2 regions of the Phyllobacterium sp. 0TCS1.6A genome follow, and region 1 is predicted to be linked to the other one. Evidence: predicted binding sites of a transcription regulator. Region 1 holds the regulator's gene; the other holds the start of a gene.
The links. The regulator PhoB, encoded in region 1, activates phosphate uptake and scavenging genes when phosphate is short. The targets are predictions, from matches to a motif close to TGTCATNNANCTGTCAT.

Region 1 (3,195 bases):
TACATTACCGGACGCTTCGGCTAAGCGGTGGAGGAACAATCATGACCGACCTGCAATCCCAGCATACGGTACGCGCCTACGACGAGGAACTGAAGTTCCTCACCCACAAGATCGCCGAGATGGGCGGCCATGCCGAGCGCATGGTCGAACAGGCCATCACGGCCATGGTCAATGCCGATAACGCGCTGGCGCAAAGGGTCATCTCGGACGACCTCATCCTCGATGCGGGCCAGCGCGAGATCGACGAGCGGGCGATCACCATCATCGGCAAGCGCCAGCCCATGGCGATCGACCTGCGCGAGATCATCGGCACGATTCGCATTTCCTCCGATCTCGAGCGCATCGGCGACCTCGGCAAGAACATTGCCAAGCGCGTGGTGGCCGTGACGGAAACGCGGCAGACGCTCTCCGTCTATCGCGGCCTGCAGACCATCGCCGAACTCGCCTTGACGCAGCTGAAGGACGTGCTCGACGCCTATGCGACGCGCTCGATCCAGCAGGTCAATATCGTGCGCGAGCGCGACGACGAGATCGATGCGCTGTACACCTCGCTCTTCCGCGAGCTCCTGACCTATATGATGGAAGATCCACGCAATATCTCGGCCTGCACGCATCTGCTGTTCTGTGCCAAGAATATCGAGCGGATCGGCGATCACGCGACCAATATCGCGGAAACGGTCTATTATATCGTCACCGGTTCGCAATTGCCGGCCGAGCGGCCCAAGGAAGACCAGACCCACAGCATCGTGGTCGATGAAGCCAACCTGTCCTAGTATCGCAATGCCGAATTTCGCAACCCGTCGCAACCCGGTACCGGCGATCCCAGGATCGGGAATGCCGGTGTTTACAGGAGGAGGCGCCTTGCGGTGCTTCCTGTCACACTCGGTTCCCGCGCGGAAAGCCGGTTCCACCGTCCAGGATTTGCTCTAGTCAGCGGATAATCTCATGGCCATAGCTCCGAAGATCACTGTAGTTGAAGATGAAGAAGCGCTCAGCGTCCTGCTTCGATACAATCTTGAAGCAGAGGGTTATCTCGTCGACACCATCGCCCGTGGCGACGAGGCGGAAATAGCCCTGCGCGAGAAGGTTCCGGACCTGCTCATACTGGACTGGATGCTGCCGGGCCTTTCCGGCATCGAGCTATGCCGCCGGCTGCGCACGCGCCGCGAAACCGAGACGCTGCCGATCATCATGCTGACGGCGCGCGGCGAGGAGAGCGAGCGGGTGCGCGGCCTTGCCACCGGCGCGGACGACTACATGGTCAAGCCGTTTTCGACGCCGGAACTGCTGGCCAGGATCAAGGCCATGCTGCGCCGAGTCAATCCGAGCCTGTTGTCGCACGTCCTCAGCTTCGGCGATCTGAAGCTCGACCGCGAGCAGCATCGCGTCTTCCGCAAGGAGCGTGAACTGAAGCTCGGGCCGACCGAATTCCGGCTGCTGGAATTCCTCATGCAATCGCCGGGGCGGGTTTTCTCGCGCGGCCAGCTGCTCGACAATGTCTGGGGCGCCGATATCTATGTCGACGACCGCACGGTCGATGTCCATGTCGGCCGCCTGCGCAAGGCGATCAATGTCGGCCGCTCGCCGGACCCGATCCGCACGGTGCGCGGCGCCGGCTATTCATTCGGCTAGGCGTTTGCCGGCAGGGCATATTCCAGCGGGCGCGCCGCCCCGTCTTGGGATGGATCAGATCGCCTTCACATATTTGATGAAGGGCGTCACCTTGGCCAGCCGGTCATAGAGCAGGCGCGCCGTTTCATTGTCCCGGTTGGTCATCCAGTAGACGGAGTGGATATCGTCCGCCTTCGCCTGCGCGTGGACCGCCTCGATCAGGGCGCGGCCGACGCCTTTGCCGCGGCTGTCCGGATCGGCATAGAGATCCTGCAGATAGCAGACATTGGCCACGCTCCAGCAGTGGCGGTGGTAGAGAAAATGCGTCAGCCCGACCGGCTTGCCGTCCCATTCGGCGATGAGGCCGCGGAATTCGCCATCGCCGCCGGAATTCAGGCGCGCGAACGTCGTCCGGTAGACTTCCTCGGCAACGCTGGTCTCGTAGAAGTCGAGATAGCCGGTCCAGAGGCGGCGCCATTCGGTCTCGTCCGAACGCCGCAGGGGGCGGATCAGGATGGTCATGATTTTCCTCGTCTCATGGGTGTGTGGGGTCGGGTGAGAGGGGGCGGGTGAGGGCTGTGGTGCGGCATCGTAGCCCGGTGTCCGGCCTTCAACAAGCATCGCCCGGCGCCGGCGGCAGAAATCGTCATCGGCGCTCTGGCAGAAAACCGTGCCCCGTCCTATATTCGTCGCGGCGCTCTGCGCTTCTCGACAGGAGAGACATATTCCCCGGGGCCTTAATGATCCCTTAGGGAGCTGTCCCTGAGGAGGCCCGTGGGCCTCTTCACACGGCGCCCACCTACTTTGTAGGTTCCCGGGATCGACTTCTCCATCGGTTGTGTGGACGCCACTGTTTCATCCCGAGCCGGCTTGCCGGCGCCTCATGAAAACAAGCGCGTGCATCATCCGTCTTCCGTCAAAGAGCTGAAAAAAACGCTGCGTCTCGAGGCTTTGGCCAGGCGCGACGCGCTGTCCGCCGAATATCGGACGCAGGCCTCGCAGCGGATCGCGGCAGCGGGGCTCGAGACTATTCCTGTCGCGCCCGGCGAAATCGTCTCCGGCTTCTGGCCCATCCGCTCCGAGGTCGACCTGCGGCCGCTGCTGCACGCGCTGGCCCAGCGCGGTGCGCGGCTTTGCCTGCCGGCTATCATCGACAAGCAGACCATTGTCTTCCGCGAGCATCGCGACGATGCGGCGATGGTGGAGACGGGCTTCGGCACGTCGGGTCCCGCCGAGGATGCGCCCGTGCTCGATCCACAGCTGATGCTGGTGCCGCTGGCCGCTTTCGATGCGCGCGGCCATCGCATAGGCTATGGCGCCGGCTATTACGACCGGGCGATCGCCGCGCTTCGCCGCAAGGGCGCCCGGCCGCGCCTCGTCGGCATCGCCTTCGACTGCCAGCAGGTGGCGACCGTGCCCGACGAGCCGCATGATGTGCCGCTGGCGGCCATCCTCACCGAAAGCGGCTTGCGCCGCTTCGCAACGACCGATAAAGCCAGTGAAAATACCTTCAGGATGGATGTGTGAGATTACTTTTTCTTGGTGATATGGTTGGACGCACGGGACGCACCGCGGTCCATGAGA
Region 2 (3,195 bases), 260 kb from region 1:
TTTGTTGAGTGGATCGCTACTTGTGCAAGACCAATTGAATCACCATAATTCCGATAGGCATGCTGGGGTCCCGCCAGCGGCGCCCGGGAATCGTTCCCGACACCACGACGGGACGTAGCAAATGAGGAAAAACCATGGCTGACTATCGCAACATCCAGGCTCGTACGACGGCCGGAGTGCGTGTGGACGCGGAGATCGACCAGGGTCTTCGCAGCTACATGTTGAAAGTCTACAATCTGATGGCGGTCGGTCTTGCCGTGACCGGCCTCGCCGCATTGGCGCTCGTCTACATGACGACGACCAACGATCCAAGTCTCGCGGCAGCGACACTGGGCAACGGCAAGATGCTGACCAGCTTCGGCGTCACATTCTTCGTCTCGCCGCTGAAATGGGTCGTCATGCTCGCTCCCCTGGCTGCGGTGTTCTTCCTGAGCTTCCGTATCCAGTCGATGAGCGTCGCGGCAGCGCAGGCCACATTCTGGGTATATGCAGCACTCGTCGGCGCTTCGCTGTCATCGGTCTTCCTGGTGTTCACCACCGGAAGCATCGTCCAGACGTTCTTCATCACCGCGGCATCCTTCGGTGCCCTCTCGCTCTATGGCTACACCACGAAGCGCGATCTTTCAGGTTTCAGCTCGTTCCTGTTCATGGGCGTCATCGGCATCATCCTTGCTTCGGTGGTCAATATCTTCCTTCAGTCCAGCGCCCTGCAGTTCGCGATCTCGGCGATCGGCGTTCTGGTCTTCGCTGGCCTGACTGCCTATGACACGCAGCAGATCAAGGAAATGTACTTCGAAGGCGACGACGCCGATTCCTATGGCCGCAAGGCGATCATGGGTGCGCTTCGGCTCTATCTCGACTTCGTCAACATGTTCATGTTCCTGCTCCAGTTCCTCGGCAATCGGGAATAGCGGCTGTTTGAATCGATGCGAAAAGGGCGGCTTTCGAGCCGCCCTTTTTTGTTACCCGCACGGGAAAATCCTTTGACTTGATTGCAAAGCAGTGCATGAAAAACCAGACTGTTCTCCAAGTGCAAGCCAACATCATGTCCGATATCACCATCCGCCCGGCCCAGCCTGCCGACCTCAGTGCAATCACCGACATCTACCGTGACGCGGTGCTGAACGGCACTGCCACCTACGAGATCGATCCGCCGAGCCTCGACGAAATGACGTCGCGGTTCCATGCGATCACCAGCAGCGGCTTTCCCTATGTCGTGGCGGTGCAGGGCGACGCTGTCATCGGCTATGCCTATGCGAGCTATTTCCGCGCCCGGCCAGCCTATTGGTGGACGGTGGAGGATTCGATCTATATCGCGCCGGAGGCGAAGGGAAAGGGGCTGGGGAAAGTCCTGCTCGAGCGCCTGATAGCCGATTGCACCGCCCTCGGCTTCCGCCAGTTCATCGCCGTGATCGGTGACGGACATCCCGGATCCGCCTCGGTAAGGCTCCATAGCAAGCTCGGCTTCGAACATTCGGGCACGATCCGCGCCTCGGGGTTCAAACATGGTCGCTGGCTCGATACGGTGCTGATGCAGCTGGAGATGAATGGCGGCTCGGAGTCCCTGCCGGACAAGCCGCCTCTGCAATGATCAGCTCCTGACGATACTCAGGCTCTTGTCGAATATGCGCAGCACGCGATCGAGTTCATGGCCGCGCTTGAGGATATGGCCGCTTGCCGCGATGACGCTATAGGCGCCCTGTTTGCGTGTCAGCCTGGGATTCTTCTCGATGCGGAACATCGGCATTTCGCTGGTACGCCGGAAAATGGAGAATATTGCGCGGTCGCTCAGATGGTCGATCGCATAGTCGCGCCATTCGCCGGCTGACACCATGAAGCCATAGACCCGCAGGATCTGGTCCAGTTCGCGGCGGTTGAACGTGACGGGAAGGTCGCTCTGGCGGTTGAGGGGTATCAGTTTCGCCTGTTGCGATTCGCCGCCGCCCGCGCTGCTATCCATCAATCATGCACCTTCGGATCTCTCGTGTGACACCTGGATGACAATAGGGTGGCCTCATCGGCGACGTTTTTCAAGCTTTGTTGTCGGTACTCACCCGGTTTTATCAGTGTCTCCGACAGCTGAATCTTTCACGAAGCAATACGTGCTGAAGAGAATGGTGATGGTCCGTCACATTTTCGCCATCCGAAAAACGCACTCGCGCCCGATTCCAAAACGACGATCGCTCGCATGTTGCCGATGTGCAGCTGATCTTGCCGGTTCATTACCCCAAGCCCCCGCCCATGGACCGGCCTCGATCAGTTTGCGCTGGCAACATGCCCCAATAGCTCAGGCCGGATTCATCCGGCCTGTTTTTGTTTGGTCAGGGCTTGACCAGGATCGACGCGCCGATGATCGGCCCCGGCTTGTCTTCCCCCAGAACTTCCTGCAGCAGGACGGCGCAGCCCGACGCCTTCTTGCTGGCGATCTCGCTCCAGGGAATCTCGATCTTCTGGGCGTTTCCGTCCCACATGCCGACAGTTTCCATGGCGCGCACGCTGTTGGCGTAGCTCACCTGCCGGCCGGTATTCTCGCCATCGGGAATGGAAACCACGCTCTCCTTGTCGAAATAGGCGAGCAGGACCCGCACCGGGTTCGGCGTGACGGCCCCCTGGCCGATATCGATGAGCAGGCGCTTCTTCGGCGTCTTCGACAGTGTGACCGGGACCGTCAGCCCCGAGGTATTCTGCTTCATCTCGGCAATGCGGCGACGGATCTTGTCACCATCCTGCCCGTTGACGTGCTCGCGACCGTTCAGGATGGCCTGCGGCGTATAAACGCCGTTGAGACCGAGCGTCTGGCGATACTCGTTCTGCCGTTCGGTGTTCTCCGGCAAGGCGAGCGTATCCGTCCAGCCGCGGTAATCCCAGTAATCGACATGAAAGGCGAGGGCGACGACGTTGCCTTCGCGCGCCAGTTCCTTGAGGACTGCATCGGCCGGCGGGCACGAGCCGCAACCCTGCGACGTATAGAGTTCGACCACGCCGTCCGGCCGCTTCCCGCTGTCCTGCGCGCAGACCGGCAGCACATAGACCGCAGCAGCCAGAAGTGGCGAGCCGATCAGGACCAGGATTGACGTGATGCGCAGAGGCAAGGCGGCATGCTTTCTCTCAAAAATGCAAATCTGGCAGTCATTTATTGCCAGAAGATTGATAAGAGCCGCGTGCATCAAGGGGAAGTCACTTTGAGGTGAATTT

Region 2: the regulator PhoB is predicted to act here: its motif matches at 1,987-2,003, upstream of OSJ75_RS06430 (DUF2794 domain-containing protein).

The regions. Positions count from the first base shown of each region.
Region 1 covers NZ_JAPMAB010000002.1:201,858-205,052, reverse strand. The annotation lists gene pstB (phosphate ABC transporter ATP-binding protein PstB) at 1-24, shown strand, start outside; gene phoU (phosphate signaling complex protein PhoU) at 51-773, shown strand; gene phoB (phosphate regulon transcriptional regulator PhoB) at 946-1,632, shown strand; gene OSJ75_RS05140 (GNAT family N-acetyltransferase) at 1,687-2,133, opposite strand; RNA gene ssrS (6S RNA) at 2,305-2,461, shown strand; gene OSJ75_RS05130 (5-formyltetrahydrofolate cyclo-ligase) at 2,482-3,138, shown strand; gene OSJ75_RS05125 (TIGR00282 family metallophosphoesterase) at 3,135-3,195, shown strand, end outside.
Region 2 covers NZ_JAPMAB010000002.1:459,897-463,091, reverse strand. The annotation lists gene OSJ75_RS06440 (Bax inhibitor-1/YccA family protein) at 135-911, shown strand; gene OSJ75_RS06435 (GNAT family N-acetyltransferase) at 1,046-1,591, shown strand; gene OSJ75_RS06430 (DUF2794 domain-containing protein) at 1,592-1,960, opposite strand; gene OSJ75_RS06425 (DUF1223 domain-containing protein) at 2,322-3,092, opposite strand.